Regions from separate parts of the Streptomyces sp. HNM0645 genome, predicted to be linked through region 1. Evidence: riboswitches for the same ligand, from Rfam matches in the RefSeq annotation. Region 1 holds a riboswitch; each other region holds the start of a gene.
The links. Region 1 has a riboswitch for cobalamin ahead of cobN (cobaltochelatase subunit CobN). Riboswitches for the same ligand answer to the same signal wherever they lie in the genome.

Region 1 (7,791 bases):
CTCCCGGGCGGCGAAGCCGAGGATGTCGGCGACCGCCTCGCCGTGGCCCTCGGCCACGGCGGCGACGGCGGCCGGGTCCCAGCCGGCGTCCTCCATGGCCTCGACCAGGGCGCGGGCCCGGGACTCGGCCTCGTCGGCGGTGGTCCGGGTCGCGGCGGACTCGTCGAGGCCGAGCGCCTCGCGCAGTCCTGGCAGGGCGGTGGTGCCGCCCCAGATCTGCCGGGCGCGCAGGATCGACAGGACGAGGTTGACCCGCTCCGGGCCGGTGGGCGCACCACCGAGGACGTGCAGTCCGTCGCGGATCTGGGCGTCCTTGACCTCGCAGAGCCAGCCGTCGACGTGCAGCAGGAAGTCGTCGAAGCCGTCGTCGTCGGGGCGGTCCTCCATACCGAGGTCGTGGTCGAGCTTCGCCGCCTGGATGAGGGTCCAGATCTGGGCGCGGATCGCGGGAAGCTTCGCCGGGTCCATGGAGGAGATCTGGGCGTACTCGTCGAGCAGTTGCTCCAGGCGCGCGATGTCGCCGTAGGAGTCGGCGCGGGCCATCGGCGGGACGAGGTGGTCGATGAGGGTGGCGTGGACGCGGCGCTTGGCCTGGGTGCCCTCTCCCGGGTCGTTGACCAGGAACGGGTAGATCAGCGGCAGATCGCCGAGCGCGGCGTCGGGCGCGCAGGCCGCGGACAGCCCGGCGTTCTTGCCGGGCAGCCATTCCAGGTTGCCGTGCTTGCCGAGGTGGACCATCGCGTCCGCGCCGAATCCTCCTCCCCCAGAGCCTTCGGCCCGGGAGGTACCCCCGGTCGACTGCGGGGACGCGATCCAGCGGTAGGCGGCGAGGTAGTGGTGCGAGGGCGGCAGATCGGGGTCGTGGTAGATCGCGATCGGGTTCTCGCCGAATCCGCGCGGCGGCTGGATGACGACCAGCAGGTTGCCGCGGCGCAGGGCGGCCAGCACGATGTCGCCCTCCGGGTTGCGGGAGCGGTCCAGGAACATCTCGCCCGGCGCCGGTCCCCAGTGCTCCTCGACCGCCTCACGCAGTTCGGAGGGCAGGGTCGCGTACCAGCGCCGGTAGTCGGCGGCCGGGATGCGGACCGGGTTCCGGGCGAGCTGCTCCTCGGTGAGCCAGTCCTGGTCGTGGCCGCCGGCCTCGATGAGCGCGCGGATCAGTTCGTCGCCGTCGCCGGACTTCAGTCCGGGGATCTCCTCGGTGCCGAAGTCGTAGCCCTCGTCGAGGAGCCGGCGCAGCAGGGCGACGGCGGAGGCGGGGGTGTCGAGGCCGACGGCGTTGCCGATGCGGGAGTGCTTCGTCGGGTACGCGGAGAGGACGAGCGCGAGGCGCTTCTCGGCGTTCGGGATGTGCCGCAGCCGGGCGTGGCGCACGGCGATGCCGGCGACGCGGGCGGCGCGCTCGGGGTCGGCGACGTACGCGGGGAGGCCGTCCTCGTCGATCTCCTTGAACGAGAACGGCACGGTGATGAGGCGGCCGTCGAACTCGGGGACGGCGACCTGGCTGGCGGCGTCCAGCGGGGACAGCCCCTCGTCGTTCTCCTCCCAGGCGCTGCGCGGCCCGGTCAGGCACAGGGCCTGCAGCACGGGCACGTCGAGGGAGGCGAGCGCGCCCGCGTCCCACGCCTCGTCGTCCCCTCCGGCCTGGGCCTCGGCGGGCCGGGTACCGCCGGCGGCGAGGACGGTGGTGACGACGGCGTCGGCGTCGCGGAGCCGATCCAGCAGCTCCGGCTCGGGGGCTCGCAGTGAGGCGACGTACAGCGGCAGGGCCCGGCCGCCCGCGTCCTCGACGGCGTCGCACAGCGCGCCGACGAAGGCGGTGTTGCCGCTCATGTGGTGGGCCCGGTAGTAGAGCACGGCGACGAGCGGGCCGCTGTCGCGACGCGGGGTGCGCTCCAGCTCGCCCCATGTGGGGGCGGGCGCGGGCGGCGCGAAGCCGTGACCGGTGAGCAGGACGGTGTCCGACAGGAACCGGGCGAGCTGCTCCAGGTTGTCCGGGCCGCCGTGGGCGAGGTAGGCGTGGGCCTCCGCCGCGATGCCGATGGGAACGGTGGACGTCTCCATCAGCTGGGCGTCCGGGGCCTGTTCGCCGGTGAGGACGACCACCGGCCGGCCCTGGGCCAGCAGCGCGTCGAGGCCCTCCTGCCAGGCACGGACGCCGCCGAGGAGGCGCACGACGACCAGATCGGTGCCGTCGAGGAGCTCGGTCAGCCGGTCGAGGGGGAGGCGTGAAGGGTTCGCGAAGCGGTACCGGACCGGGCCCTCGGCGGCGCGGGCGCTGAGCAGGTCGGTGTCGGAGGTCGACAGCAGCAGGATCGTCGCGTGCGTCATCGCGTGCGCAGGCCTTCCTCGGGGTTTCCGCGCCCCGGGTGGTCGTGGTCGGCGGGAGTTCCTGACTCACCGGACCCCGTCGCCGGGACCCGGTTCACAGTGGCGGGACCGCGCCGGATTCTCACCGGGCTTCCTCCCTAGGGCCCTGGGACCCCGTGCCTTTCTGCATAGTAGAGGCTGCGGCCCGCCGGCAGGGCGGCCACCTGGAAGGACGTGGGTATGCTCGCCGCCATGCCGCCCACACCGACAACCCCCCCGGACCGGGGCGAACCCCGCATACGGGACCGGGGCGACGCCTGCCCTGGCGCGCTGCGGCTGCATGCGGCGGACGACGGGTGGCTCGCCCGACTCCGCCTCCCTGCCGGATTGCTGACGGGACATCAGGTACGTGTGCTGGCCACCGCGGCCGGTCGGCTGGGGAACGGGGCGCTGAGCATCACCTCCCGGGGGAACGCCGAGCTGCGCGGCCTGTCGGACGGCTGCGGGGCGGAGCTGGCGGAACTGCTGCGTGACGCCGGGCTGCTGCCCGCCGAGACCCATGAGCGGGTGCGCAACGTCGTGGCCTCACCGCTGGCCGGACTGGACGGACTCGGCCGTGCCGACGTGCAGTTGTGGGCCCGGGAGCTGGACGAGCTGCTGTGCGCCGCCGACTGGGCGACGGGGCTCTCGGGCCGGTTCCTGTTCGCCCTGGACGACGGCCGGGGCGACGTCGCCGGACTCGGCGCGGATGTGACGTTGCTCGCAGAGGCGGACCGGCGGGCGGTGCTGCGGGTCGGGCGCCACGCCTTCCGTGTATGTGCCGCCCACGCCGCACGCGCGGCGCTCGCCGCGGCGGAGGCGTTCCTGACCGCAGCCGCCGGGGCGGGCACGGGTGCGTGGCGCGTGCGGGAGCTGCCGGAGGGGCAGGACATCGGCGTGGACGTGTGGCTGGAGCGGGCGGGGGTGGCGGCGGAACCGCTCCCCCCTCTCACCGGAACGGAACCCTCCGCCCTGGGTCCGGCCCCGGGCCTGCCTGCGGATCGGCCCGAGGGGCCCGGAACCGGACCGCTGCCCGGTGTCGTGGAGGGGCCGGACGGCTGGGCCGTGTCCGTCGCCGCTCCGCTCGGGCGGCTCACCGTCGCGCAGCTGCGGGAACTGCTGCCGGCCCCCGCTGACGAGGTGCGGCTGACCCCGTGGCGCGGGGCCGTCCTGCCCGGGTTCGCGGACCGCGGCACGGCACTGGCGCGCCTCGAAGCACTGGGGCGGGGCGGCTTCATCACCGGCACCGACTCGCCCTGGTACGGGATCGGCGCGTGCACCGGCCGGCCCGGGTGCGCCAGGTCCCTGGCCGACGTGCGGGCCGACGCGACTCCCGGCCGGGGCGGACTGCCCGTGTACTGGTCGGGCTGCGAGCGGCGCTGCGGCCGTCCGCAGGGGGAGTACGTGGACGTCGTGGCCACCGGGGACGGCGCGTACCGGGTGACCGCGCACGGCACTCCCGTACCCGTACCGTCCCGCGCCGAGCTCGCAGTCACCATCGCCACAGCCCGAACCCGTACGACGAAATGAGCGACAAGACCGTGTTCGACTACGAGAAGGACGGCGCGGAGATCTACCGCCAGTCCTTTGCCACCATCCGCGCAGAGGCGGCGCTCGACGCGCTCCCGGCCGACGTCGGCCAGGTCGCGGTGCGGATGATCCACGCCTGCGGCATGGTCGACCTCGTCCGCGACCTCGCGTACTCGCCCGGGGTGGTGGCCCGGGCCCGCGAGGCCCTGCGCTCCGGGGCGCCGATCCTGTGCGACGCACAGATGGTCGCGAGCGGCGTCACCCGCAAGCGGCTGCCCGCGGGCAACGAGGTGATCTGCACGCTTTCGGAGCCGTCCGTGCCGGAACTGGCCGCCCGGCTCGGCACGACCCGCAGCGCCGCCGCGCTCGAACTGTGGCGGGACCGCCTCGAAGGTTCCGTGGTCGCCGTGGGGAACGCCCCCACCGCGCTCTTCCGGCTGCTGGAGATGATCGACGAGGGGGCGCCCCGCCCTGCCGCCGTCATCGGTGTGCCGGTGGGCTTCATAGGCGCGGCCGAATCCAAGGAGGCCCTCGCCACGCACGGGGGCGGTCCGGAGTACCTGGTGGTGCGCGGCCGGCGCGGCGGCAGCGCCATGGCCGCCGCCGCGATCAACGCGATGGCGAGTGAGGCGGAGTGAGCACACAGCGGACCGGAAGGCTGTACGGCGTCGGGCTCGGCCCCGGCGACCCGTCGCTGATGACGCTCCGGGCGGCCCGGGTCGTCGCGGAGGCGGACGTCGTGGCGTACCACTGCGCCCGGCACGGCCGTTCCATCGCCCGCTCGATCGTGGCGGAACACCTGCGCCCCGACCACATCGAGGAGCGCCTGATGTACCCGATCACGGTCGAGACCACCGACCATCCCGGCGGCTACCGGGGGGCGCTCGACGACTTCTACGAGGAGGCCGCGGCCAGGCTCGCGGCGCATCTCGACGCCGGGCGGACGGTCGCCGTGCTCGCGGAGGGCGACCCGCTCTTCTACGGCTCCTACCAGCACATGCACAAGCGGCTCGCCCACCGGTACCCGACCGAGGTGATCCCCGGCGTGACCTCGGTGAGCGCGGCGGCCGCGCGGCTCGGGGAGCCGCTGTGCGAGGCGGAGGAGGTGCTGACGATCGTCCCGGGCACGCTGCCCGAGGAGGAACTGGCGGCCCGTCTCGCCGCCACCGACTCGGCGGTGGTGATGAAGCTCGGCCGGACCTTCCCCGCCGTACGGCGGGCGCTGGAGCGGGCGGGCCGGTTGGAGGACGCGCGCTATGTGGAGCGGGCCACGATGGCCGGCGAGCGCACGGAGCGGCTGGCGGACGTGGACCCGCAGTCGGTGCCGTACTTCTCGGTGGCGGTGCTGCCGAGCCGGATCGACGAGGTGCGACCCGAGGCGCGTCCCCGGGGCGAGGTCGTCGTCGTGGGCACCGGACCGGCCGGGCCACTGTGGCTGACGCCCGAGACCCGCGGCGCGCTCGCCGCCGCCGACGACCTGGTCGGATACACGACCTATCTGGACCGGGTACCGGTGCGTGCCGGGCAGCGTCGCCACGGATCGGACAACAAGGTGGAGTCCGAGCGGGCGGAGTTCGCCCTCGACCTCGCCCGGCGCGGCCGCCGGGTGGCCGTGGTGTCGGGCGGCGACCCGGGGATCTTCGCCATGGCCACGGCCGTGCTGGAGGTCGCGGCGCAGGAGCCGTACGCGGACGTTCCCGTGCGTGTGCTGCCGGGCCTCACCGCGGCGAACGCCGCCGCGGCGCGTGCCGGGGCACCGCTGGGGCACGACTACGCCACCATCTCCCTGTCCGACCGGCTGAAGCCGTGGGAGGTCATCGCGGAGCGGCTGACGGCGGCCGCGGCGGCCGATCTCGTCCTGGCCCTGTACAACCCCGGCTCGCGCAGCCGGACCTGGCAGGTCGCCAAGGCCCGTGAACTGCTGCTCGGACACCGCGCCCCGGACACCCCGGTCGTCGTCGCGCGCGACGTGGGCGGTCCGGAGGAGAGCGTGCGGATCGTGCGTCTCGGTGAACTCGACCCAGCGGTGGTGGACATGAGGACCCTGCTGCTGGTCGGCTCGTCGCAGACCAGGACGGTGCGCCGCGGTTCGGGCGAGCAGATCGTCTGGACCCCGCGCACGTACCCGGATCCGGCTCCGGTGCACGTACCCGTGGACGCCTCGGCCCCGGAGTGAGACCGCGCCGGGATAGATCCGGCGGGGAGGACGGGCGCCGAATGCGAAGGAGGGTTCGGGTCCGGGTCCGGGTCCGGTGCGGGTCCGGTTCGACCGCGGGGTTGGGCCGGGTGCGGGCGGCGTACGCGGAACGGGAACGAGGACCCCTTCGTCTCAGGCCCCTGGAGTTCGCCGGCCCAGTAGCGCTTCGCCTCGGATGCCCTTCGTCTCAGGGGCCCTTCGGCGCCGAGCGGCCGACCACCGTGCCCGCGCGGTCGACGCACACCACGTCCACCGTGACCGGCGCACCCCGCAGCACCTCCAGTGCCCGGTCACGCGCGGTCACCGCCACGAGATCGCCCAGCGGGACCCCGCGGGCCGCGCACGACTGCAACGCCGCGAGACCGGTGTTGGCGGCGGCGACCTCGGCCGCCAGCGTCCCGTCCGCCCCACCCCGGCGGGCCAGCTCCGCGAGGAAGCCCTTGTCCACCTGGGAGCGGGCCGAGTGCAGATCCATGTGCCCGGCCGCCAGTTTGGACAGTTTCGCGAAGCCGCCGCAGACGGTGAGCCGGTCGACAGGGTGCCTGCGGACGTACTTGAGCACCGCGCCCGCGAAGTCGCCCATGTCAAGCAGCGCGTCCTCGGGAATCCCGTACAGGGCGACGACCGTCTTCTCGGACGTGGAGCCCGTGCACCCGGCGAGATGGGTGCGTCCTGCCGCCCTGGCCACGTCCACACCGCGGCGGATCGAGTCGATCCACGCCGAGCAGGAGTAGGGCACGACGATTCCGGTGGTGCCGAGGACGGACAGTCCGCCGAGGATGCCGAGCCGCGGGTTCCAGGTGGAGCGCGCGATCTCCTCCCCGTGGTCGACGGAGACCGTGATCTCGACGTCGCCCGAGCCGCCGTACCGGGCGGCGGCCTCCGTGACGTGGTCCCGCATCATCTGCCGGGGCACGGGGTTGATCGCCGGCTCGCCGACGTCCAGCGGCAGCCCGGGGCGGGTGACGGTACCGACGCCCGGTCCGGCGCGGAACACCACCCCCGAACCGACGGGCAGGATCCGCACGGTCGCACGGACCAGCGCGCCGTGTGTGACGTCCGGGTCGTCGCCGGCGTCCTTGACCACGCCCGCCGTCGCGTGCCCGTCCGCCAGTTCCTCCACGGCCAGCCCGAACGCGGGCCTCTGTCCCTTGGGCAGCGTGATCGTCACCGGGTCCGGGAAGTCCCCGGTGAGCAGCGCGGTGTACGCGGCGGTCGTCGCGGCGGTGGCGCAGGCCCCGGTGGTCCAGCCGGGCCGGAGACCGGTGTGCTTGAGTTGGGCGCTGCGTCCGCCCACGGGCGCCGGTTCACTCATGGAGGTCCCCCGTGCACGTCCTGGTCCTCGGCGGTACGACGGAGGCGCGTGCCCTCGCCGAGTCGCTGCACGCGCGGGGGCAGCGGGTGACCACGTCACTCGCGGGACGGGTCGCGGCACCGCGGCTGCCCCGGGGGGAGGTGCGGATCGGCGGCTTCGGCGGGGCGGAGGGCCTCGCCGCCTGGCTGCGCGAGCACCAGGTGGACGCACTCATCGACGTCACCCATCCTTTCGCCGGGGCGATCAGTTTCAACGCGGCGCACGCCGCGGACCGGGCCCATGTTCCCCTGCTCGCGCTACGGCGCCCCGGCTGGGTCCCGGTGGCGGGCGACGACTGGCACCCGGTCGACTCCCTCGCGCAGGCGGCCGAGAGGCTGCCCTCGCTGGGGCGCCGGGTCTT
Region 2 (7,791 bases), on a different contig from region 1:
TTCGGTGACCGCGCTGGAGACGGTGCGGGCGGCGAGCCAGGCCCGGTACTCGGCGCGGGCGGGCCCGGGGCTGAGCCGCGCGCAGCCCCGGAGCATCTCCTCGGCGGACTGCTCGATGTGGCCCGCGGGGCTCTGCGCGGCGACGCAGATCTGCTCGAGCTTGACCCACACGGCCCAGTTGCCGAGCGGGGTGAGGGTGGCGTGGCCGTCGCCGAGGGTCAGTGCGCCGACGGCCGCGAGGCCCTCCAGGGCCCAGTCGAGCAGTGCGGGAAGAACGGCCTCCGGCGGTTCGGCGAGGACCGCGGCCGCCACGTCGGCGGGCTCGGGCCCGTAGGGCACCTCGCAGCGCTCCTCGCGCAGTTCCGCCACCCGCTGCTGGAGCAGGTCGAGCAGGGCCGGCAGAAGCACGGGCCCGGCGGAGAGCTGGAGGAGGGAGAGCACCTGGGGGACGGCCTCCACCACCTCGGCGACGGCGGCGGGCGCCACATCGGCGGGGGCCGGGTGCACGAGGGGCCAGGCGTCGAACAGGGCGACCCAGCCGCGCAGGACGACGGTGTCGTCGCGGTCCCAGGCGTTCAGCCGCCAGCCCGGGCGTGCCGTGCCGCCGTGCAGTTCCACGAGCCCGGCGAGCCGGGCGCGGTCCCAGCCCGCGTGGACCTGCCCCGGTGTCAGCCGCAGGTCCGCGGCGGCCCGTTCCCGCTCGGCGGCGCTGCCCTCGGCATGGTGGGCTGCCGCCCAGCGGGCGATGCGCACCGCGTCGGCGAGGACCTCGCGTGCCTGGCCGGCCAGCTCCGCGGTCGGCGGTGTGCCCTCGGGCGGGCGCGGAGCGGGTCGCGTGCGCCTGTTCGTCACGGCGCGGCGAGCCGTGGCGGTGGGCCGCGGGCGGACAAGACGGAGCCTGGAGTCGCGCAGGTTACGGGACGTCACGGGGAGCAGTCTCCCCGCTGTCGGCCCGAAAGCCCAATCGGAAGCGGGGAACGCGTGCCGAGGGGTCGTCAGAGGGCCTGCCGAGCGGCGTTCGCGGGCTCCCCGCCGGGACCCGGCCGAGCCGCGGTCCCTGGCGCCGCGACCGGGACGGGCCGACGGCACACCGCTCCGGTCACGGCACCGGGCATGTGTCGGACGTCCCTCAGGGCGGGACCGTCCGCGCGCGCACTCCCCCGTGGCCGTTCGGGCACGGAAGGTGCCCTCACGCCGGCGTTGCCGGTCGTCGGCGCGGCCCCCCGCGTCCCCTCAACCCGCCCCGCGATTTCGCACGCCCGTGATCGCCACCGCCCTCGCCCGGCCTCCGTGGGCAGTGCAACCGGTGCCGCGTCAGGCAGGGCTTGCCCGTCGAGGAGCGGCGTCCGGTGCACGAGGTCTCCCCCGGCCCTCCGGGCCGGGGGGAAGGATCGCAAGGCGCCGGATCGGCCTCGTGGTGGGCCCACCCGGTCGATCCGGCAACGCCGCGAGTCGCCGTGCCCGCGCCACGACGGGGCGAACGTCGCCTGACGCGGCACTAGACCAGTGGGGTCAGGAAGCGCCGGAGGGCCTCCTCGTAGCGGGCCGGGTCGGCGTTCCACATGGCCGCGTGCGGGGCGTGCGCCACGGTCTGCAGACTGACCAGATCGGGCCGCCGGGCCGCCAGTTCCCGGGACGGGCCCCAGGGGGCGATGGTGTCGTCCGGGCCGTGGAAGACCAGGGTGGGTACGCGCAGTGCGTCCGGGTCGGCGGCCGCCCTCAGCCGGTCGCCGTGGAGTCCCGTGCGCCCCTGGGCCGCGCGTACCGCGAGCGGCAGCAGGGCGGTCGGCATGCGGCGGGCCGCGGCGAGGGACCGCAGAGTGGTCTCCCAGTCCAGGACCGGGGAGTCCAGGACGAGTCCGGCGATCCGTTCGCGGAGCGCGGAGTTGGCGGCGGCGTGCAGAGCCATGGACGCGCCGGTGGACCAGCCGTGCAGGATGACGCGCTCGGCGCCGCCGCGGACCGCGAAGCGCACGGCCGCGTCGAGGTCGCGCCATTCGGAGTCGCCGAGGTGCCCGAGGCCGTCGGGGGACGCGGGCGCGCCGGGATCGCCGCGGTAGGCGGGCGCCAGTACCGGGAGGCGCTGCTCGGTGAGGAACGGCATGAGGTTCATCGTGAGTTCACGCGTGGTGCCGAGGCCGTGCACCGCGATGACCCAGGTCGAGCGCGGTCCGGGAACGAACCAGCCGGGCAGGGGCCCGAGTTCGCCGGGGATGTCCACGTCCTCGTGGTCGATGCCGAGCGCGCTGTCCGGGTCGCCGACGTGCAGTTGAGGGGTGAGCCGCACCTTGGTGCCGGGGGCGAGGCTGCCGCGCTCGACCCGCTCCAGCCGGCGGACCACGGTGTCCGCCGCGTGCGGCACCTGGGCCAGGACGGGGCCCGCGAGGGCGTGCACGTCGTGCCCGCAGAGCCCGTACGTGCCGGGACGCAGGGAGACGAGGCTGCGGGTGAGGGTGACCCGGCCCGGCCCGGTGGCGTGCACGGTGAGCCGTCCTTCACCGGGCAGGGGCCGCCCTGCGGGGGCCCTCAACGCGGCGTCGCTGGCGTAGCGGCCGGCGGCGAACGCGGCCGCGCCGAGACCGATGAGGGTGGTGACGGCCGCTGCCGTCGCTGTTGCCGGGCGCACCGTTCCAGTGTGGTGAGGTCCGTGCCGGGGTGCCAGTGGACCGGGCGGCGGGAGTGACGTCAGCGGGACTGCCCGTAGCCGCGGAGCTTCTCGGCGACCTCCCGGAGCTGCGCTTCGGAGAGCAGGGTGGGGGTGCGTCCGGGGACGGAGCCGGCGGTGAGCCAGAGGCGGCACATCCACTCCAGCTGCGCGGTGCGGTCGAAGGCCTGGTCGAGCGAGGATCCGTAGGTGACCGTTCCGTGGTTGCGGAGCAGGCAGCCGGTGCGGTCCTCCAGGGCGCGGAGCATGTGCGCCGCCAGCTCGCCGGTGCCGTACAGGGCGTAGGGGGCGACGCGGACGGGGCCGCCGAGGGCCGCAGCCATGTAGTGGATCAGCGGCAGCTCGTCGACGAGAGTGGAGACGGCGGTGGCGTGCACGGCGTGCGTGTGGACGACGGCCACCGCGTCGGTGGTGCGGTGGATCGCGAGGTGCATCGGGAGCTCGCTGGTGGGCGTGAGCTCCCCGAGGACCTGCCGGCCGTCGAGGCGGACACCGACGGCGTCCGCCGCGGTGAGCCGGTCGTAGTGCACCCCGCTGGGGGTGACCAGCACGATGTCGCCGGCGCGTCCGGGGACGCGTACGGAGACGTTCCCCGAGGTTCCGACGACCAGGCCGTCCGTGACGGTTCTGCGTGCGGTGGCCACGAGGTCCGACCAGGCCCGGGATATCGCTTCCCGCTCCTCGTCCTCCGGCTGTTCGTCCGAATGTTCGTCGGGCTGCCCCTGCTCCGTCATGAGGCCGATCGTGTCAGCCCGGACCGGTGGGGGCGACGGCGGGCCGGTGCCGGGCCGCCGTCGCGCACCCCGGCGGCCGGGCGCGGTGACGGACTCGGCGACGGAAAGTCCGGAGTGACCAGAATCTCTTTCGATGTTCACCCAGAAGACGGGGTCCGATCACACAACAGCCATTCTGCGACTACCCGAGAGGGGTAAAGGCCCGAAATTTGGCCGATTCCGATCGATGCGCCCCGGCTCCGAGGGTTGCCGACGTACCGCCGCAGGCGTAAGCGGAGGAGCCTCACCCCACTTGGAGACACTCCAAAGCCCGCCCCAGTTCACCTTCCGTTCACTCAGCGACCCTACGTTCACCCGAGCCACTGCCATCCGAACGATTGCCTGGGTACCCGGTAAATGGAGCACATCACCCTGCTGCTCGCGATTGTCGTCGTGACAGCACTCGTGTTCGATTTCACGAACGGCTTCCACGACACCGCCAACGCCATGGCGACGACCATCTCGACGGGTGCGATGAGACCGAAGGCAGCAGTGGCGATGTCCGCCGTGCTGAACCTGGTCGGCGCGTTCCTCTCCGTCGAGGTCGCCAAGACGATCTCGGGCGGCATCATCAACGAAGAGGGCATCCGCACAGAAGTGATCTTCGCCGCGCTCGTCGGCGCGATCCTCTGGAACCTGCTGACCTGGCTGCTGGGCCTCCCGTCCAGTTCCTCGCACGCCCTCTTCGGCGGCCTCATCGGCGCCGCCGTGATGTCCGCCGGCTTCTCGGCCGTCAACGGCGGCACGATCGTCACCAAGGTCCTGATCCCCGCCGTCGCGGCTCCGCTCGTCGCCGGCCTCGCGGCCCTCGTCGCCACCAGGCTGACGTACCGGATCGGTGGCACGACCGAGAACAAGGCCACCTCCAAGGGCTACCGCGCCGGCCAGATCGCCTCCGCAGGCCTGGTGTCCCTCGCCCACGGCACCAACGACGCGCAGAAGACCATGGGCGTCATCACCCTGGCCCTGGTCACCGGGGGCGTCCTCGCGCCCGGCTCGAACCCCCCGATGTGGGTCATCGTCTCCGCCGGCGTCGCGATCGCGCTCGGTACCTACCTCGGCGGCTGGCGCATCATCCGCACGATGGGCAAGGGCCTGACCGACCTCCAGCCGCAGCAGGGCTTCGCCGCCCAGACCAGCGCGGCGACGGTCATCCTGGCCTCCTCGAACCTCGGCTTCTCCCTCTCCACCACCCAGTCCTGCTCGGGTGCCGTGATGGGCGCGGGCCTCGGCCGCAAGGGCGGTGTGGTCCGCTGGTCCACCGCGACCCGGATGTTCGTCGCCTGGGGTCTGACCCTGCCCGCCGCCGGCCTGGTCGCCGCGGCCGCGGAGTTCCTGACCAAGCAGGGCACCTGGGGCATCGCCGCCGTGGCCGTGCTGCTCGTCGCGGGCTCCGGGGCCATCTGGGTGATCTCGCGCCGCAAGCCGGTCGACCACACCAACGTCACGGACGACGAGGTCGAACCCGCGGGCGTCGTCACCACCGCCATCGCGGCCGTCACCCCGCCCCCGGCCGGTGTCGTCGGGACCTCGGTGACCGAGGCCGAGGCGCCGAAGGCCGCCGTTCCGGCCCAGGCATCCGAGTCCACTGCGGCGCCCGCCGCCACGGTGTAAGGAAAGAACAGCATGAAGATCGACTGGGCAGCTCTGGGCTCCGTCTTCGGCGTGAGTCTCGTCGTGACCGTCGCCCTGGTGGGCCTGTTCACCCTGGGCGTCGCGGGTCTCTCCAAGCAGGAGGCCGCGGCGGCGCAGGGAGGCTCCGCGGGCCTCGCCCGCACGGGTGCGTACGCCTGCTTCGCGCTCTGCGCGGCGGCGGTGGCCTTCGGGATCTATCTGATCGTGGTCTGACGGCCGTACGGCACCTCCTCGCACAGGGGCCGGGCGCACCTCCGGGTGGGTCCGGCCCCTGTCGTGTGTGTGCCCGCAGCCAACCCGTGTGGGCCTCGGCACACTGTCCCGTCGCAGGTCAAGGGCGAGTTGACGGGCGTTCGGGGACCGTGGTGGACTTCCGGAGCCATTTACGGCGGCAGAAGAGGAAGCCGGTGCGAATCCGGCGCGGTCCCGCCACTGTCACGGGTGCGCTCCCCCTCACGGAGCGCCCCGGAGCCAGGAACTCTCTCCCGCCGGTCACGTCGAGCCAGGGCGCGGACCCTGAGTGAGGACGAACATGCCTGCCGAACCGGGGGGGCCGGGCGTGCCGCGCCCGGACATCACGTTCGCGTACGGCGCCGCGGCCGGGCTGGCCGGCGACCTGCTCCTCGGCGATCCACGCCGCGGGCACCCGGTCGCCGCCTTCGGCCGGGCCGCCGCCGCGGTCGAACGGAGACTCTGGCGCGACCACCGCGGCTGGGGCGCCCTGCACACCGCGGTGTGCACCGGCGGCGCGGTCGCCGCGGGCGCACTGGCCGCCGTCTCCGCACGCCGGTCGCGCGGCGCCGCCGTCGCCCTGACCGCGGCCGCCACCTGGGCCGTCGTCGGGGGCACCTCGCTGGGCCGGGAGGCCCGGGCGATCGGCGGGGCGCTGGCGGCCGGGGACATCGAGGTCGCCCGGGAGCGGCTGCCGCATCTGTGCGGACGCGACCCCAAGGCGCTGGACGGCCCCGGCATCGCCCGCGCCGTCGTCGAGTCCGTCGCCGAGAACACCTCGGACGCGGTCGTGGGCGCGCTGTTCTGGGGTGCGATCGGCGGCGTGCCCGGTCTCGTCGGGTTCCGCGCCGTCAACACCCTGGACGCGATGGTGGGTCACAAGTCACCCCGCTACCGGCGGTACGGCTGGGCCTCGGCCCGGCTCGACGATCTCGCGGGCTGGCCCGGGGCCCGGCTCACCGCAGCGCTCGCGACCGCCGCGGGCGGCGACCCGCGCGGCGCGGCCCGCGCCTGGCGCCGGGACGCCGCGAAGCACCCGAGCCCCAACGCCGGTCCCGTGGAGGCCGCGTTCGCCGGAGCCCTCGGCGTACGGCTCGGCGGGACGCTCTCCTACGCCGGCCGGGTCGAGCACCGGCCCGTGCTCAACGGCGCCGACGGCCGGGCCGTCGAGGTCGCGGACATCGAACGGGCGGTACGGCTCTCGCAGCGCGTGGGGGTGCTGGCGCTCGCGGTGTGCGTGGGCGCGCGCCTCGCGGCCGGGGCCCCGAGTCGGAGGCGCGCATGAGCGGGGGCGGGCTGCTGGTCGCCGGCACCACCTCGGACGCCGGCAAGAGCGTGGTCACGGCGGGGATCTGCCGCTGGCTGGTGCGCCGGGGCGTGAAGGTCGCACCCTTCAAGGGGCAGAACATGTCCCTCAACTCCTTCGTCACCCGCGAGGGCGCCGAGATCGGCCGGGCACAGGCCATGCAGGCGCAGGCCGCACGGGTGGAGCCCACGGCTCTGATGAACCCCGTGCTGCTGAAGCCCGGCGGCGACCGGTCCAGCCAGGTCGTGCTGATGGGCAGGCCCGTGGGCGAGCTGAGCGCGCGCGGCTACCACGGAGGTCGCCAGAAGGCGCTGTTCGAGCCGGTGATGGACTGCCTCGACGAACTGCGGAGCACGTACGACGCGGTCGTCTGCGAGGGCGCGGGCAGCCCCGCGGAGATCAATCTCCGGCGCACGGACATCGTCAACATGGGCATCGCCCGCGCCGCACGCCTGCCCGTGCTGGTCGTGGGCGACATCGACCGGGGCGGGGTCTTCGCCCAGTTCTTCGGTACGACCGCGCTGCTGGCCCCGGAGGACCAGGAGCTGATCGCGGGATACCTCGTCAACAAGTTCCGCGGCGACGTCACGCTGCTGGAGCCGGGGCTGGAGATGCTCCACGGACTCACCGGGCGGCGGACGTTCGGCGTGCTGCCGTACGCGCACGGGCTCGGCATCGACGAGGAGGACGGACTGCGGGTGTCGCTGCGCGGCACCGTGCGCGAGTCGGCGGTGGCACCGCCGGTCGGCGAGGACGTGCTGCGCGTGGCCGTGTGCGCCGTGCCGCTGATGTCCAACTTCACCGACGTGGACGCGCTGGCCGCCGAACCGGGCGTGATCGTGCGCTTCGTCGACCGCCCCGAGGAAATGGCCGACGCCGACCTGGTGATCGTGCCCGGCACACGCGGCACCGTGCGCGCCCTGGAGTGGCTGCGCGAGCGCGGTCTCGCCGGCGCGCTCGCCCGGCGCGCCGCGGAGGGCCGGCCGGTGCTCGGCATCTGCGGCGGCTTCCAGGTGCTCGGCCGGCACATCGACGACGACGTCGAGTCCCGGGCCGGAGCCGTGCCGGCGCTCGGACTGCTCCCCGTCCGGGTGCGGTTCGCCGCGGAGAAGACGCTCGCCCGGCCCTCCGGCACGGCGCTGGGGCAGCCGGTCGAGGGCTACGAGATCCACCACGGCGTC
Region 3 (7,791 bases), on a different contig from region 1:
CCGGGTGAAAGGCTGCCCGTTGAAGCGTTGTGACGACCCATCGGAAGGAAACCCCCGATGACCGACCCCCTCGAGCTCGAACTCCCCGTCGACGGCGGGACGCTGCGCGTCCTGCGGTTCGGAACCGGGCCGCGCACGGCGGTCGCGGCGCACGGCATCACCGCGTCCGGGATGTCGTTCCGCGCTCTCGCCCGCCATCTGCACCCCGACTGGTCGCTGTTCGCCCTCGACCTCCGGGGCCGGGGCGGCAGCGCGGACGCCCCGGGGCCGTACGGCTTCGACACCCACGCCGCCGATCTGTGCGCGGCGGCGGAGCACTGGGGCGACGGCGCGCCCGTCGCGGTCACGGGCCAGTCGATGGGGGCGTGCGTGGCGCTGCGGGCAGCCGCACGCCGCCCGGAGCTCTTCGACCGGCTGCTGATGATCGACGGGGGACTGCCGATGCCCCTGGAGGAGGGCGCCGATCCCGATGCCCTGCTCGACGCCTCGATGGGGCCGGTCCTGGCGCGGCTGACCCGGACGTTCGAGAGCGACGAGGCGTACGTGGACCTCTTCCGCACCCATCCCGCCCTCGGCCCCGAATGGAACGACGACATCGAGGCGTACGTCCGCTACGACATCACGGGCCCCGCCGGCGCCCGTCGCTCCCGCGCCCAGGAGGGCCCGGTCCGCCTGGACGGCCACGCGCTGCTCACCTCGGCACCGGCTCTCGCCGAGGACCTGGCGGGGCTCGGGGTCCCGGCGATGCTGCTCCACGCGCCCCGGGGGCTGATGGGGGCGGAGCCGGGGATGCTGTCCGACGCGCTGGTCGCGCACTGGACGGCCCGGTCGCCGCGGCTGACGGCGGAGGCGGTGCCGGACTGCAACCACTACACGATCCTCATGGGCCCTCGGGCGAAGACGGTCGCCGACCGGCTCGTGGGCATGGTGTGAGGCCTGGTACCCGCCCCAGCGCACGCGCCGGAGCGCGGGCGGGGCGCGGTGCCCCACCGGTCCTGGTGCCCGCGCAGGCAATCCGACTTATGGTGCAAGGAGTCGGCTTCAGCTCGTCGCACCTCGGTGCGCAAAGCCCGGCCCTCCAGTGCACACCGCTCGGAAAGGGTGGACCCGATGCACCCAGCCCTCAGCTCCGACGACCTGGTCCGGCTCCGCCGGCAGCGCCCCTATCCCGCGGTGTCGGTGATCATGCCCACGCACCGCCGTGAACCGGACAGCGCGCAGGACCCGGTCCGGCTGCGCAATCTCATGACCGAGGCCAAGGAGCAGCTCAAGGCCGATCCCGCCGTCACCCGGGACACCCGGATCGACGTGTCCGAGCAGCTCGACCGGGCACTGGCCGAGATCGACCTGGTGCACGCGGAGGACGGGCTCGTGGTCTTCGCCGCGCCGGGCGAGCACGAGGTGTGGACGCTCGGCCGGCCGGTGCCCGAGCGCGTGGTGCTGTCGGACACCTATCTGACCCGCAACCTCGTCTCGGCACAGGCCGCCGAGCGCCCCTTCTGGGTCCTGGCGGTCGCCTCGGACCGGGCCACCCTGTGGAGCGGCGCGGCCGACCGCCTCACCGAGGAGCGCACCGGGGCCTTCCCGATGTCCCGTCCCGCGGAGAACTTCGACGCCGAGCGCCAGGAGCGGATCGGCGACGTGCCCAGCACCTTCCGGGACGAGGACACCCGGCACTTCCTGCGCGAGGCCGACACGGCGCTCGCCTCGGTGCTGAAGGCCGACCCGCGGCCGCTGTACGTGACCGGCGAGCCCGCCGCGCTCGCGCTCCTCGACGACGTCGGCACGGCCGCGAAGGGCCAGGCCGTCCACGCGCCCCGGGGCGGGGTGGCGGGCGGCTCGGCCGACGCGGTCTGGCAGGCGGTGCGGCCGTCCGTCGAGGCCCGCGCGCGGCAGGAGGTCTCCGGCGTTCTCGAGGAGCTGGACCGGGCCAGGGGCAGGCGTGCCTTCGCCGCCGGAGTCGACGAGATCCGCCAGAACGTGGAGACGGGCCGGGTCGCGCTGCTCGCCGTGGAGGAGAACTACCGCGAGACGGTGCGGGACACGGGCGCCCACCTCCTGCCCGCCGACACCGGTGACCTGGACGCGCTGGTCGACGTCGTGGACGAGATCGTCGAGAAGTCCCTGGAGACGGGGGCGCAGGTGCGGTTCGTCCCCGACGGCACGCTCGCGGGGATGGGCGGCATCGCGAGCGCGCTGCGCTACTGACCGGCCTCCGCCGGACGGCCGTCGCCGTGGGGAACCTCCCGGCCGCTCCCGCGGACGGTGCCGACGGGTTGGCGGGAGCGCGGTGCCGTGCGGGCCGTTTGCGCCGATACTGGCAGAGGGTGTGCGGCCCGTACCGCCACGGCCCGGCCTGAGAGGACACCGTCCGGAGTGATCGCCAGTCCCACCAGGAGGTTCCCATGAGGATGCTCATCAATGTCCCCGAGACGGTCGTGGCCGACGGCCTGCGCGGTCTGGCCGCGGCGCACCCCGGGCTGAACGTCGACGTGGAGAACAGGGTCGTGGTGCGGGGGGACGCTCCGGTCGTGGGCAAGGTGGGCCTGGTGTCCGGCGGCGGGTCGGGCCACGAGCCCCTGCACGGCGGGTTCGTGGGGGTGGGGATGCTCTCGGCGGCGTGCCCCGGCGAGGTCTTCACGTCGCCGGTGCCGGACCAGATGGCCCGCGCCGCGGCGGCGGTGGACAGCGGGGCGGGCGTGCTCTTCGTGGTGAAGAACTACACCGGCGACGTGCTGAACTTCGACATGGCGCAGGAACTCGCCGAGGACGAGGGCGTCCAGGTGGCCAAGGTGCTCGTCAACGACGACGTGGCCGTGCAGGACAGCCTCTACACGGCGGGCCGGCGCGGTACGGGCGCGACGCTCTTCGTGGAGAAGATCGCGGGCGCCGCGGCGGAGGAGGGTGCGCCGCTGGAGCGGGTCGAGGCCGTCGCCCGCCGGGTCAACGAGCGGTCGCGCAGCTTCGGTGTCGCGCTCAGCGCCGTCACGACCCCCGCCAAGGGCACCCCGACGTTCGACCTGCCGTCCGGTGAGCTGGAGTTGGGGATCGGCATCCACGGCGAGCCCGGCCGGGAGAGGCGGCCGATGATGACGTCGCGGGAGATCGCGGACTTCGCGGTGAACGCGGTCCTGGAGGATCTGCAGCCGTCGAGTCCGGTGCTGGCGCTGGTCAACGGCATGGGCGCGACACCGCTGCTGGAGCTGTACGGGTTCAACGCGGAGGTCCACCGGGTGCTCGCAGAGCGGGGAGTGCCGGTGGCCCGGACCCTGGTCGGCAACTACGTCACCTCGCTCGACATGGCCGGCTGCTCGGTGACTCTGTGCGAGGCGGACGAGGAGATCCTGCGGCTGTGGGACGCCCCCGTGGAGACGCCCGCGCTGCGCTGGGGCCGCTGAGCCATGCCCGGCCCGGCCGACGGCGGCTCCGCTCCCGCGGGCCGCGACGACGCGCGCGGGGAAGCCGGTGCGCCACGAGAAGGAGGCGCTGTGCTCGACGCGGATTTCTTCCTCCGCTGGATGAACGCCCTGGCCGAGGCGGTGGACCGCGAGGCGGGCCGGCTGACCGAGCTCGACGCCGCGATCGGGGACGCCGACCACGGAACCAATCTGCAGCGGGGTTTCACGGCGGTGAGGGCGGCGCTGGAGAAGGACGCGCCGGACACCCCCGGTGCCGTACTGATGCTGACCGGGCGGCAGTTGATCTCGACGGTCGGCGGGGCGTCGGGGCCGCTGTACGGGACGCTGCTGCGGCGGGCCGGCAAGGCGCTCGGTGACGAGGCCGAGGTGTCGCGCGCGCAGCTCGCCGAGGCGCTGCGCGCGGGGATCGCGGCGGTGGCGCAACTCGGCGGCGCGAAGGCCGGGGACAAGACGATGCTGGACGCGCTGGAGCCCGCGGCCGCGGCGCTGGACGAGTCCTTCGCGGCCGCGCGGGAGGCCGCCGACGAGGGCGCGGCGGCGACCGTGCCGATGCTGGCCCGCAAGGGCCGGGCGAGCTATCTGGGCGTGCGCAGCATCGGGCACCAGGATCCGGGGGCGACGTCCTCCGCCCTGCTGGTCGGGGCCCTCGAGGAGGCCGCGCGATGACCGGCCCGGTCGGGATCGTCCTCGTCTCGCACAGCGCGCAGGTCGCGGAGTCGGTCGCCGACCTCGCCCGGAGGCTGGCGGGCGCGGGCGACGCCGTGCCGGTCGCCGCGGCGGGCGGGGCAGCGGACGGCGGCCTCGGCACCAGTTCGGAGCTGACGGCACGTGCCGCCCACGAGGTGGACAGGGGAGCCGGGGTGGCCGTGCTGGTCGACATCGGCAGCGCCGTGCTGACGGTCAAGGCGCTGCTGGCCGAGGGCGACGAACTTCCGGAGGGGACCAGGCTGGTGGACGCGCCGTTCGTGGAGGGCGCCGTCGCCGCGGTGGTCACCGCGGCCGCCGGCGCGGATCTGGACGCGGTGGAGGCGGCGGCCGTGGAGGCGTACGACTACCGCAAGGTGTGACCGTAAGCATCCGTGCGCGGCTTGTGACGCACCTGGTCAACACACTAATGTCGCAGGGCCTTGGTGAACGGGAAACCGGTGGAGTACCGGTGCGGCCCTCGCCACTGTGATCGGGAAGTCCGGCTCTCTCCGCAAGGAAGCCACTGGACCGCCACGGGAGACCGTGGTGTCCGGGAAGGCGGAGCCCGGGCGGCAGGACCCGTCAGCCAGGAGACCGGCCAGGGCGCGTTGTCCATCCACGAGGTGCTGGAGAGGGTCTCCCAACCATGCATATAGCCGAGGGGTATCTGCCCCCTGTGCACGCGGCCGCCTGGGGCGTCGCGTCCGCCCCCTTCGTGATCCACGGCGTACGGGCGCTCACCCGTGAGGTCAGGGCGAATCCCGATTCCACCCTGCTGCTCGGCGCGTCGGGCGCCTTCACCTTCGTCCTGTCGGCACTCAAGATCCCTTCCGTGACCGGCAGTTGCTCGCACCCGACCGGCACGGGGCTGGGCGCGATCCTGTTCCGGCCACCGATCATGGCCGTGCTCGGCACGATCACCCTGCTCTTCCAGGCGCTGCTGCTGGCCCACGGCGGACTGACCACGCTCGGCGCGAACGTGTTCTCGATGGCGATCGTCGGGCCGTGGGCCGGGTTCGCGGTGTACGCGCTGCTGCGGCGGTCCGGGGCGCCGCTGATGGTGGGCGTGTTCTTCGGCGCGTTCGTCGCGGACCTGTCCACGTACTGCGTGACCAGCGTGCAGCTGGCGCTGGCGTTCCCCGACCCGGGCAGCGGCGTGGTCGGCGCCCTGGCCAAGTTCGGCGGCATCTTCGCGCTCACCCAGATCCCGCTGGCCGTCAGCGAGGGCCTGCTCACCGTGTTGGTGATGCGGCTGCTCGTGCAGTCCAGCAAGGGTGAGCTGACCCGCCTCGGAGTGCTCCTCCAGGGCGGGGCCAAGAAGGAGGCCGCGGTCCGATGAGCCGTAACGCGAAGATCAACACGCTGCTGATGGCGATCGTGGCGGCGCTGGCGGTGCTGCCGCTCGCCCTCGGCCTGGGCGACCACAAGGAGGAGCCCTTCACGGGCGCCGACGGGGAGGCGGAGACCGCCATCACGGAGATCGCGCCGGACTACGAGCCCTGGTTCGCGCCGCTCTACGAACCCCCTTCCGGGGAGGTCGAGTCGGCGTTGTTCGCTCTCCAGGCGGCTCTGGGTGCCGGTGTCCTGGCGTACTACTTCGGGCTGCGCAAGGGGCGCCGGCAGGGTGAGGCGCGGGCGGCGGCCGCCGGGGACGGGCGGGCGCCCGGCAGCGGCTCCGCCGGTTCCGTCGGCTCGGGCGCGTAGCCGCCGATGCTGCCGATAGACGCGGCGGCGCACAGCAGCCGCTGGCGCCGCCGTCATCCGTGCGAGAAGGCGGCACTCGGGCTCGGGCTGACGGTCTGCGCCGTCTCACTGCCGCCGTGGCCGGGTGCCGTCCTGGTCGCCGCGGCGGCCGTGGCCGTACTGCTCGGGCCCGCCGGCGTGGCGCCGCGGCAGCTGTGGCGGGCGTGGCGCATTCCGCTGGGGTTCTGCGTCACGGGTGCGATTCCGCTGCTGTTCTCGGTGGGCGACCCGGACGGATTCGTGGTGCTCGCGCCGGACGGACCGCTGCACGCGGTCCGGCTGCTGCTGCGGACGTCCGCCGCCTCGCTCGGGGTGCTGCTGTTCGCGTTCACCACGCCGGTGTCGGACCTGCTGCCAAGGCTGGTCCGGGCCGGGGTGCCCGGGCCCGTCGTGGACGTGGCCCTCGTGATGTACCGGATCGGCTTTCTGCTGCTCGACACCGTGCACCGGGTCCGCCAGGCCCAGGCGGCGCGGCTCGGGCACACGACCCGGGCGGCGGCCTGGCGGTCCCTCGCCGGGCTCGCCGCGACCGCCTTCGTGCGGGCCTTCGACCGGGCCCAGCGGCTGCAGACCGGGCTCGCCGGGCGCGGCTACGACGGGACGCTGCGGGTCCTGGTGCCGCCCGCGACGGTGTCGGCGCGCTTCCTGGTGGCGACCGCCGGGCTGCTCGCGGGGATCGTCGCCCTCACCCTCGTACTGGAAAGGTCCGTACTGTGAGCACGTCCGTGGACGAGAGCGCACCCGGGGCCGCGGCGCCCCTGGTGGAACTGGCCGGCGCGGGATTCTCCTACCCGGACGGCCCGCCGGTGCTGCGCGGTGTCGACTTCGCCGTGCCGGGAGGACGCTCCCTGGCGCTGCTGGGCCGCAACGGCAGCGGCAAGACGACCCTGATGCGGCTCCTCAGCGGCGGGCTGCACTGCGCGGAGGGCAGGCTCCTGCTCCACGGCGAGCCGGTGGTGTACGACCGCGGCGGGCTGAACCGGCTGCGGACGACGGTGCAGCTCGTCGTGCAGGATCCGGACGACCAGTTGTTCGCCGCGTCGGTGGGCCAGGACGTGTCGTTCGGGCCGATGAACCTGGGGCTGCCGGAGCCGGAGGTACGGGCCCGGGTCGCGGAGGCACTGGACGCCTTGGACATCACGGCACTGGAGGACCGCCCGACGCATCTGCTGTCGTACGGGCAGCGCAAGCGGGCGGCGATCGCGGGCGCGGTGGCCATGCGACCGCGTGTGCTCGTCCTGGACGAGCCGACCGCGGGACTCGATCCGCACGGGCAGGAACGGCTGCTGGCGGCGTTGGAGCGGCTGCGGGAGGGCGGTACGACCGTGGTGATGGCCACGCACGACGTGGATCTGGCGCTGCGCTGGGCGGACGACGCCGCCGTGCTGTCCCCGGCCGGGCTGCGGACGGGGCCGGTCGCGGAGCTGCTGGCGGACCGGGAGCTGCTGGACTCGGCCCGGCTGCGCCTGCCGTGGGCGATGGCCGCGGAGGAGGTGCTGCGCGCCCACGGACTGCTGGAAGCGGGCAGGCCGGGCCCGCGGACCCCGGAGGAACTGGACCGCTGGGCCGTGCCGGCGTAGCGCATCTCACCCGGGCCTCGTTGTGCAACTTGTTGCATAACGAGGTCTCCGGCGTCTACAAAAGGGGGCGACGCTCATTGCGCGAGGAGGCGCCCCGATGACCCCCACCCCGTACCCGCATCTGCTCAGCCCGCTCGACCTCGGTTTCACCACGCTGCCGAACCGGGTGCTCATGGGCTCGATGCACATCGGCCTGGAGGAGGCGGAGAACGGCTTCGAGCGCATGGCGGCCTTCTACGCCGAGCGTGCGCGCGGAGGTGTCGGACTGATCGTGACCGGCGGCATCTCCCCGAACGACGCGGGACGCCCCTACGACGGCGGCGCCAAGCTCACCACCGAGGAGGAGGCCGCGCAGCACCGCA
Region 4 (7,791 bases), on a different contig from region 1:
TCGCCATCATGATCATCCTGCTGGCGGTGCTCGCGCTGGTGATCGTCAACGCCCTGGCGCACTCGCCGTGGGGTGTCTTCTCCATCGGCATGACGATCCCGATCGCCCTGTTCATGGGCGTCTACCTGCGGACACTGCGGCCGGGCAGGGTCACCGAGGTCTCGGTCGTAGGCGTCGCGCTGCTGCTGCTCGCGATCATCGCGGGCGGCTGGGTCGCCGACTCCTCCCTGGCGGGCTTCTTCACCCTGGAGCCGGGCACCCTGGTCGTATGGATGGTGATCTACGGATTCCTGGCCTCCGTACTCCCGGTCTGGCTGCTGCTGGCACCGCGCGACTACCTCTCCACCTTCATGAAGGTGGGCACCATCGTGCTCCTCGCGCTGGGCGTGGTCATCGCGATGCCGACGCTGAAGATGCCGGCCGTCACCGAGTTCGCGGGCAACGGCCAGGGACCGGTGTTCGCCGGCTCGCTGTTCCCGTTCGTCTTCATCACCATCGCGTGCGGCGCCCTCTCCGGCTTCCACTCCCTGGTCTCCTCGGGAACCACCCCGAAGATGATCCAGAAGGAGACCCAGATCCGGATGATCGGCTACGGCGCGATGCTGACCGAATCGTTCGTCGCGGTGATGGCGATGATCTGCGCCTCCATCCTCGATCCGGGACTGTACTTCGCGATCAACTCCCCCGCCGGGGTCATCGGTACCACGGTGGACTCCGCCTCCCAGGCGGTCGCGAACCTCGGCTTCACCATCACCCCCGAGCAGCTGACACAGACCGCGAAGGACGTGGAGGAGGCGAGCCTGCTCTCCCGCACCGGTGGCGCACCGACCTTCGCGCTCGGCATGTCGGAGATCTTCTCCGCCGTCATCGGCGGCGCCGGGCTGAAGGCGTTCTGGTACCACTTCGCGATCATGTTCGAGGCGCTGTTCATCCTCACCACGGTCGACGCGGGCACCCGGGTGGGCCGCTTCATGCTCCAGGACACGCTGGGCAACGTCTACAAGCCGATGAAGCAGGTCAGTTGGAAGCCGGGCGTCTGGTTCGCGAGCGCGGTCGTCGTCGGCGGCTGGGGCTACTTCCTCTGGGTCGGCGTGCACGACCCGCTCGGCGGAATCAACCAGCTCTTCCCGCTCTTCGGCATCGCCAACCAGCTCCTCGCGGCCGTCGCCCTGGCCGTCTGCACCACGCTGCTGGTGAAGTCCGGACGTCTCAAGTGGGCGTGGGTCACGGCCGTCCCGCTCGCCTGGGACGCCACGGTCACCCTCACCGCCAGCTGGCAGAAGATCTTCTCCGGCGACCCGAAGGTGGGCTTCTTCGCCCAGCGCGACAAGTACCAGGCGGGCATCGACTCCGGCGAGGTGCTGGCTCCGGCGAAGTCGATGGACGACATGCACACCATCGTCACCAACTCGACCGTCGACGGGGTGCTCTGCGCACTGTTCGCCCTGCTCATCGTGGTGGTCCTGGCCGACGCCGGCCGGGTCTGCCTCAAGGCGGTCAGCGAGCCCGAGACCGTCCGGCTCGCCGAGGTCCCGTACGTCGAGTCGAAACTGGTCGCGCCCGCCGGGCTGTTCCCCACCAAGGAGGAGAAGGCGGAGCTCGCGGCGGTCGGTGCCGGCGCCGCGGGCTCCGAGGCTGCGGGCACGGCAAGGCGTGAGTAGCGTGGGGGTCATGGCTGCGGTGAGCGGAGTACGTCGGGCCGTGGACTGGGTCCGCTGGTACGTGCGCGAGGTCTCGGGCGAGTCGGTGTACGACCGTTACGTGGCTCATGCACGCTCTCACGACCCCGACGCGGAGGTCATGTCCCGCCGCGAGTTCGAACGCCGCCGCATGGACGAACGGGAGGCGGACCCCCGCAAGGGATTCCGCTGCTGCTGAGCGCCCCCGCCGACGGCGCACACGGGCCTCCGCGTTCCCTCCGGGAGACGCGGGGGCCCGTCGCCGTGACCGTGGAGCCCGCGGCCCGGCTTCGCACGGACGACCGGACCGGCCGGCCACCCGTGCCCTGGGTCCCGAGCGAGGCCACGACACAACATGTGGGGGGTTCCGCAACTCACCGCCCCCACATGTATGCTCATGCTCGCTGTCGCCGCAGGGGAATCCGGTGGGAATCCGGAACTGTCCCGCAACGGTGTGACGGCGTGCGCGGGGCCTGTTCCAGGTCCTCGTACGCCCGTGAGTCCGAGGACCTGCCGACGGTGCGCCCGGACCGTCCGGCTCGGGTGCCCAGACGTCCGGGCCTCGCGGAAAAGGCCGGTGGACGCGGTCCGCCCTGCCCGGGTGTGCGTCCGTGCCCCTGCCCCGCCGGCCCCCAGCCGAGCGAGGGAGAGCACCCCCCGTGACCATCGCGCCGCCCGATCCTGCTTCAGCGCAGCTCGCCGACGGACCAGGCACCGCGCTCCTGCGGACCCTGACCGAGCTCACCGCGGACCTGCCCGACGCCGACCCCGGCCGGGTCGCCGCCGCCGCCCTCCGGGGCCGGCACGCGGGCTCGGACGAGGCCGAACTGCGCGAACTGGCCACGGAGGCGGCCGCCGGCCTGATCTCCGAGGACCCGGCGTACTCCCGGCTCGCGGCCCGGCTGCTCACCCTCACCATCGCGGAGGAGGCTGCCGGGCAGGGGGCGACCGCGTTCTCCGCCTCCATCGCCGTCGGAAGCCGCGAAGGACTGATCGCGGACCGTACGGCCGCCTTCGTGCAGACCCACGCCCAGCACCTCGACTCGCTGGTCGACCCGGCCGCCGACGACCGCTTCGGGTACTTCGGCCTGCGCACCCTCTACAGCCGCTACCTGCTCCGGCACCCCATCACCCGCGAGGTCATCGAGACCCCGCAGTACTTCATGCTGCGCGTCGCCTGCGGTCTCGCCGAGGACGAGTCCCCGCGCGCGCTGGACGAAGTGGCCTCCCTGTACGGGCTGATGAGCCGCCTCGACTACCTGCCGTCCTCCCCCACGCTCTTCAACTCCGGCACCCGGCACCCCCAGATGTCGTCCTGCTACCTGCTGGACTCGCCGCTGGACGAGCTGGACTCCATCTACGAGCGCTACCACCAGGTGGCACGGCTCTCGAAGCACGCCGGCGGCATCGGGCTGTCGTACTCCCGCATCCGCTCCCGCGGTTCGCTCATCCGCGGCACCAACGGGCACTCCAACGGCATCGTGCCCTTCCTGCGCACACTGGACTCGTCGGTGGCGGCCGTCAACCAGGGGGGCCGGCGCAAGGGCGCGGCCTGCGTCTACCTGGAGACGTGGCACGCGGACATCGAGGAGTTCCTGGAGCTGCGCGACAACACGGGCGAGGAGGCGCGCCGCACGCACAACCTCAACCTGGCGCACTGGATCCCCGACGAGTTCATGCGCCGGGTGAACGCCGACGCCGAGTGGTCGCTGTTCTCCCCCGCCGACGTGCCCGACCTCGTGGACCTCTGGGGCGGCGACTTCGACGCCGCCTACCGCAGGGCGGAGGCCGCCGGGCTCGCCCGCCGCACCATCCCCGCCCGTGAGCTCTACGGGCGCATGATGCGCACCCTCGCCCAGACCGGAAACGGCTGGATGACCTTCAAGGACGCCTCCAACCGCACCGCCAACCAGACCGCGGAGCCCGGCACCGTCGTCCACTCCTCCAACCTCTGCACCGAGATCATCGAGGTCACGGACGACGGCGAGACCGCCGTGTGCAACCTCGGCTCGGTCAACCTCGGCGCGTTCGTGGTGCAGGACGCCGCCGACGGCGAGGACGTGATCGACTGGGAGCGGCTGGACGACACCGTCCGCACCGCCGTCACCTTCCTCGACCGGGTCGTCGACATCAACTTCTACCCGACCGAGCAGGCCGGCCGCTCCAACGCCAAGTGGCGCCCGGTGGGCCTGGGTGCCATGGGCCTCCAGGACGTGTTCTTCAGCCTGCGCCTGCCCTTCGACTCAGCCGAGGCGAAGGCCCTGTCGACGCGGATCGCGGAGCGGATCATGCTGGCCGCCTACGAGGCGTCCTGCGACCTCGCGGAGCGCAACGGGCCGCTCCCGGCCTGGGAGCGGACCCGCACCGCCCGCGGGGTGCTGCACCCCGACCACTACGACGCCGAGCTCGCCTGGCCGGAGCGCTGGGCCGCACTGCGCGGGCGCGTCGCCACCACCGGCATGCGCAACTCGCTCCTCCTCGCGATCGCGCCGACGGCGACGATCGCATCGATCGCGGGTGTGTACGAGTGCATCGAGCCGCAGGTCTCCAACCTCTTCAAGCGCGAGACGCTGTCGGGCGAGTTCCTCCAGGTGAACTCCTATCTGGTGGACGACCTGAAGAGGCTCGGCGTGTGGGACGCGCAGACGCGTGAGGCGCTGCGCGACTCGGGCGGCTCGGTGCAGGGCCTGAACTGGATCCCCGCGGAGGTCCGGGCGTTGTACCGCACCGCCTGGGAGATCCCCCAGCGCGGCCTGATCGACATGGCGGCGGCGCGCACCCCGTTCCTCGACCAGTCCCAGTCGCTGAACCTGTTCATGGAGACGCCGACCATCGGCAAGCTCTCCTCGATGTACGCGTACGCGTGGAAGCAGGGCCTGAAGACCACGTACTACCTGCGCTCCCGCCCCGCGACGCGGATCGCCCGCGCCGCCTCGGGCGCGGCGCCGGCCGCCGCCACCATCCCCGTCCAGCAGGCGGCCGACCCCGACGCCGTTGCCTGCTCCCTGGAGAACCCGGAGTCCTGCGAGGCCTGCCAGTAACTCCGCCCCGCATCCGCACACCACCACTGGAGGACGGCGCCCCGCGCCGGCTGCTATGAACGACAAGAACCTGCTCGACCCGGGCTTCGAGCTGACCCTGCGCCCGATGCGCTACCCGGACTTCTACGACCGCTACCGGGACGCCATCAAGAACACCTGGACGGTGGAGGAGGTCGACCTCCACTCGGACGTCGCCGACCTCGCCAAGCTCACCCCGGGCGAGCAGCACCTGATCGGCCGCCTGGTCGCCTTCTTCGCGACCGGCGACTCGATCGTCGCGAACAACCTCGTGCTGACGCTGTACAAGCACATCAACTCCCCCGAGGCGCGCCTGTACCTGTCGCGGCAGCTCTTCGAGGAGGCCGTGCACGTCCAGTTCTATCTGACGCTGCTGGACACCTATCTGCCCGATCCCGAGGACCGCGCCGCGGCCTTCGCCGCGGTGGAGAACATCCCGTCGATCCGGGAGAAGGCCCGGTTCTGCTTCCGGTGGATGGACTCGGTCGAGAAGATCGACCGGCTGGAGACGCAGGCCGACCGCCGCCGCTTCCTCCTGAACCTGATCTGCTTCGCGGCCTGCATCGAGGGGCTGTTCTTCTACGGGGCTTTCGCCTATGTGTACTGGTTTCGTTCGCGGGGTCTACTGCACGGGCTGGCGACCGGCACGAACTGGGTGTTCCGCGACGAGACCATGCACATGAACTTCGCGTTCGAGGTCGTGGACACGGTCCGCAAGGAGGAGCCGGAGCTCTTCGACGACGCGCTCGGCCAGCAGGTCACGGACATGCTGAAGGAGGCGGTCGAGGCGGAGCTGCAGTTCGCCCGCGACCTGTGCGGCGACGGTCTGCCGGGAATGAACACCGAGTCGATGCGCGAGTACCTGGAGTGCGTCGCCGACCAGCGGTTGAGCCGGCTCGGCTTCGCCCCGGTGTTCGGCTCCCGGAACCCCTTCTCCTTCATGGAACTGCAGGGCGTGCAGGAACTGACGAACTTCTTCGAGCGCCGGCCGTCCGCGTACCAGGTCGCCGTGGAGGGCACGGTCGATCTGGACGAGGACTTCTGAGGACGGCGCCCGGCGGAGCCGGGTGCACGGGCGGGTGCCCGGACCGCGGATCGGTCCGGGCACCCGCCCGTGTCGTCGTCGCGTCGTTCCGCCCGGCGCGGCTCACGGGACGGGCTCACCTGTCGCCTCGGCCCCGGGCCCGCCGTGCAGACCCCGCGGCCGAACGCCGACCAGAGGCGGCTCGCACGGTGGTCGACGTGCGTGCGGTCGCCGTGGCCCGGGCAGCGGGGGCCGAGGATGCGGTTGAAGCCGTGGTCGCGGGCCTGCCGGGCGAGGGCGCACAGCGAGTGCGGGTCGGACGCCCGGGTCCGTCGACACACGTCAGCAGGGCCCGGGAAGCAGTCGTCTGCCGGCCCGATGGCGGTAACGCCCGCTCCCCGCCACCGTGTTCGGGGCGGGGCAGGAACTCCCGACGCGCCGGAACGGCCGTCGGGCGCGGGTCAGTCGTTGGGCACCGTTTCGTAGCGCGGCGTTCCCTCCGCCATCTGCCGCAGCGCGTCCTTGCGGTCCCGCTTCGACAGCCGGTCGATGTAGAGCCGGCCGTACAGGTGGTCCGTCTCGTGCTGGAGGCAGCGCGCGAAGTAGCCGGTGCCGCGCACCTTGATCGGCCTGCCTTCGGCATCCTGGCCGTGCACCTCGGCGTAGTCCGGGCGGGCGAGCGACGCGTACGCCGTCGGGACCGACAGGCAGCCCTCGTTGGAGTCGTCGAGGGCCCGGCGCTCCGGCGGCAGTTCCTGCAGCACCGGGTTGCACACGACGCCCACGTGGCGCGCGCCCTCGTCGTCCGGGCAGTCGTAGACGAAGACCTTGAGGTCCACGCCGATCTGGTTGGCGGCCAGGCCCACGCCCTCGGCCGCCCGCTGGCTGGCGAACATGTCGTCGATGAGCGCCGCGAGCTTGTCGTCGAACTCGGTGACGTCCTGGCACTCCCTGTGGAGCACCGGATTGCCGACGACGGTGATGGGACGGGCACTGCCCCGCTCACGGTACGCCTGCTCGCGCTCCTCGCAGTCCTCCGTGTCGACGACGAAGCCGTCGTTGGTCTGCTCGTCCGTCTCCTGCTGCGCCATTTCCGCCGTAAGCCTTCCTCAAAACCGTCTCGATGACCCGTACAGCCTACGGCCCGGCGGCAGTGGTCAGCAGACTTCCTCGAGATCGCGCCACTCGCGGCTGTCGGGGCTGTCCGCCACCCAGCCGTCGAGGAGACCCCGGACGAGCGCGGCGGGGGCGGCGATTCCGCACTCCCGCTCCGGCACCCACAGCTCACCGGCCGTGCGGTGGCCCAGCGGACCGGGATGGCCCGGCTCGCTGTGGTCGTGCGGATCCAGGTGCTCCCCGTCCCCCTCGGCACTCGGCATCACGCCCTCGGAACAGGCCCGGCAGAGCAGCCGCACCGACGAGGACCAGTCCTCGGCCGCGAATCCGGCGTCGGCGGCCAGTTGCTCCAGCGCGTCCCGGTCCTCCTCGGTCGCCGCCTCCAGCAGCACCACCCAGGTCGGCACGGGCGAGGGCGCCCAGAGCTCGATCTCGTCGAAGACGGGGAAGCTGTGCCCCGCGGCGGTGGTGCGTTCGCCGTGCGGGACGCCGTCGTGGAGGACGACCTCGCCCCAGCGCCGGCCGGACGACGGCAGCGGGATCGACAGCACCTCTATCCGGGCGGGGTCGAGCCTGCGGCCCCACACGACCTCGGCCTCGCCCTCGGGCGACAGCCGCACGGCGGCGCTGCCCAGCTCCATGCCGACCGGCTCCGCGCCCGCCGCCGCCCCGCCGCCCGCGGCCCGGGGGCCGCCGGGCACCTTCAGCCCGTAGGCCTGCCAGGCACGCCGGGCCAGCGGCCAGTCCTGCAGGGCGGTGGCGGCGATCCCCACGTTCCACCAGTCGGGGGCGCCCGTCTCCTTGTCCAGCAGAGCGACGGCCCGCAGGCCCGCCGCGCGGGCCTGCTCCCAGTCGTGGCGGAACTTGTGGAGGAGCGCCAGGTTGAACCAGGACTCGGAGAGCCAGGGCTCCA

Region 2: linked by a shared signal. The riboswitch ahead of QMZ92_RS27015 (cobalamin biosynthesis protein) and the one ahead of cobN (cobaltochelatase subunit CobN) in region 1 are both predicted to bind cobalamin.
Region 3: linked by a shared signal. The riboswitch ahead of QMZ92_RS11705 (energy-coupling factor ABC transporter permease) and the one ahead of cobN (cobaltochelatase subunit CobN) in region 1 are both predicted to bind cobalamin.
Region 4: linked by a shared signal. The riboswitch ahead of QMZ92_RS03995 (ribonucleoside-diphosphate reductase subunit alpha) and the one ahead of cobN (cobaltochelatase subunit CobN) in region 1 are both predicted to bind cobalamin.

The regions. Positions count from the first base shown of each region.
Region 1 is NZ_JASHLT010000042.1:47,418-55,208, forward strand. It holds gene cobN (cobaltochelatase subunit CobN) at 1-2,331, opposite strand, end outside; cobalamin riboswitch at 2,369-2,505, opposite strand; gene QMZ92_RS25735 (ferredoxin-like domain-containing protein) at 2,563-3,879, shown strand; gene QMZ92_RS25740 (precorrin-8X methylmutase) at 3,876-4,517, shown strand; gene QMZ92_RS25745 (precorrin-2 C(20)-methyltransferase) at 4,514-6,055, shown strand; gene QMZ92_RS25750 (cobalt-precorrin-5B (C(1))-methyltransferase) at 6,264-7,391, opposite strand; gene QMZ92_RS25755 (cobalt-precorrin-6A reductase) at 7,403-7,791, shown strand, end outside.
Region 2 is NZ_JASHLT010000045.1:7,985-15,775, reverse strand. It holds gene QMZ92_RS27040 (hypothetical protein) at 1-927, opposite strand, end outside; gene QMZ92_RS27035 (alpha/beta hydrolase) at 1,499-2,626, opposite strand; gene QMZ92_RS27030 (class II aldolase/adducin family protein) at 2,686-3,399, opposite strand; gene QMZ92_RS27025 (inorganic phosphate transporter) at 3,796-5,052, shown strand; gene QMZ92_RS27020 (hypothetical protein) at 5,065-5,286, shown strand; cobalamin riboswitch at 5,423-5,574, shown strand; gene QMZ92_RS27015 (cobalamin biosynthesis protein) at 5,606-6,589, shown strand; gene QMZ92_RS27010 (cobyric acid synthase) at 6,586-7,791, shown strand, end outside.
Region 3 is NZ_JASHLT010000014.1:161,583-169,373, forward strand. It holds gene QMZ92_RS11680 (alpha/beta hydrolase) at 58-933, shown strand; gene QMZ92_RS11685 (baeRF3 domain-containing protein) at 1,111-2,208, shown strand; gene dhaK (dihydroxyacetone kinase subunit DhaK) at 2,406-3,398, shown strand; gene dhaL (dihydroxyacetone kinase subunit DhaL) at 3,489-4,085, shown strand; gene QMZ92_RS11700 (PTS-dependent dihydroxyacetone kinase phosphotransferase subunit DhaM) at 4,082-4,486, shown strand; cobalamin riboswitch at 4,531-4,723, shown strand; gene QMZ92_RS11705 (energy-coupling factor ABC transporter permease) at 4,753-5,445, shown strand; gene QMZ92_RS11710 (energy-coupling factor ABC transporter substrate-binding protein) at 5,442-5,810, shown strand; gene cbiQ (cobalt ECF transporter T component CbiQ) at 5,817-6,566, shown strand; gene QMZ92_RS11720 (energy-coupling factor ABC transporter ATP-binding protein) at 6,563-7,429, shown strand; gene QMZ92_RS11725 (NADPH-dependent 2,4-dienoyl-CoA reductase) at 7,527-7,791, shown strand, end outside.
Region 4 is NZ_JASHLT010000004.1:147,216-155,006, reverse strand. It holds gene QMZ92_RS04005 (carbon starvation CstA family protein) at 1-1,661, shown strand, start outside; gene QMZ92_RS04000 (YbdD/YjiX family protein) at 1,672-1,878, shown strand; cobalamin riboswitch at 2,071-2,211, shown strand; gene QMZ92_RS03995 (ribonucleoside-diphosphate reductase subunit alpha) at 2,339-4,720, shown strand; gene QMZ92_RS03990 (ribonucleotide-diphosphate reductase subunit beta) at 4,776-5,783, shown strand; gene def (peptide deformylase) at 6,224-6,853, opposite strand; gene QMZ92_RS03975 (tetratricopeptide repeat protein) at 6,920-7,791, opposite strand, start outside.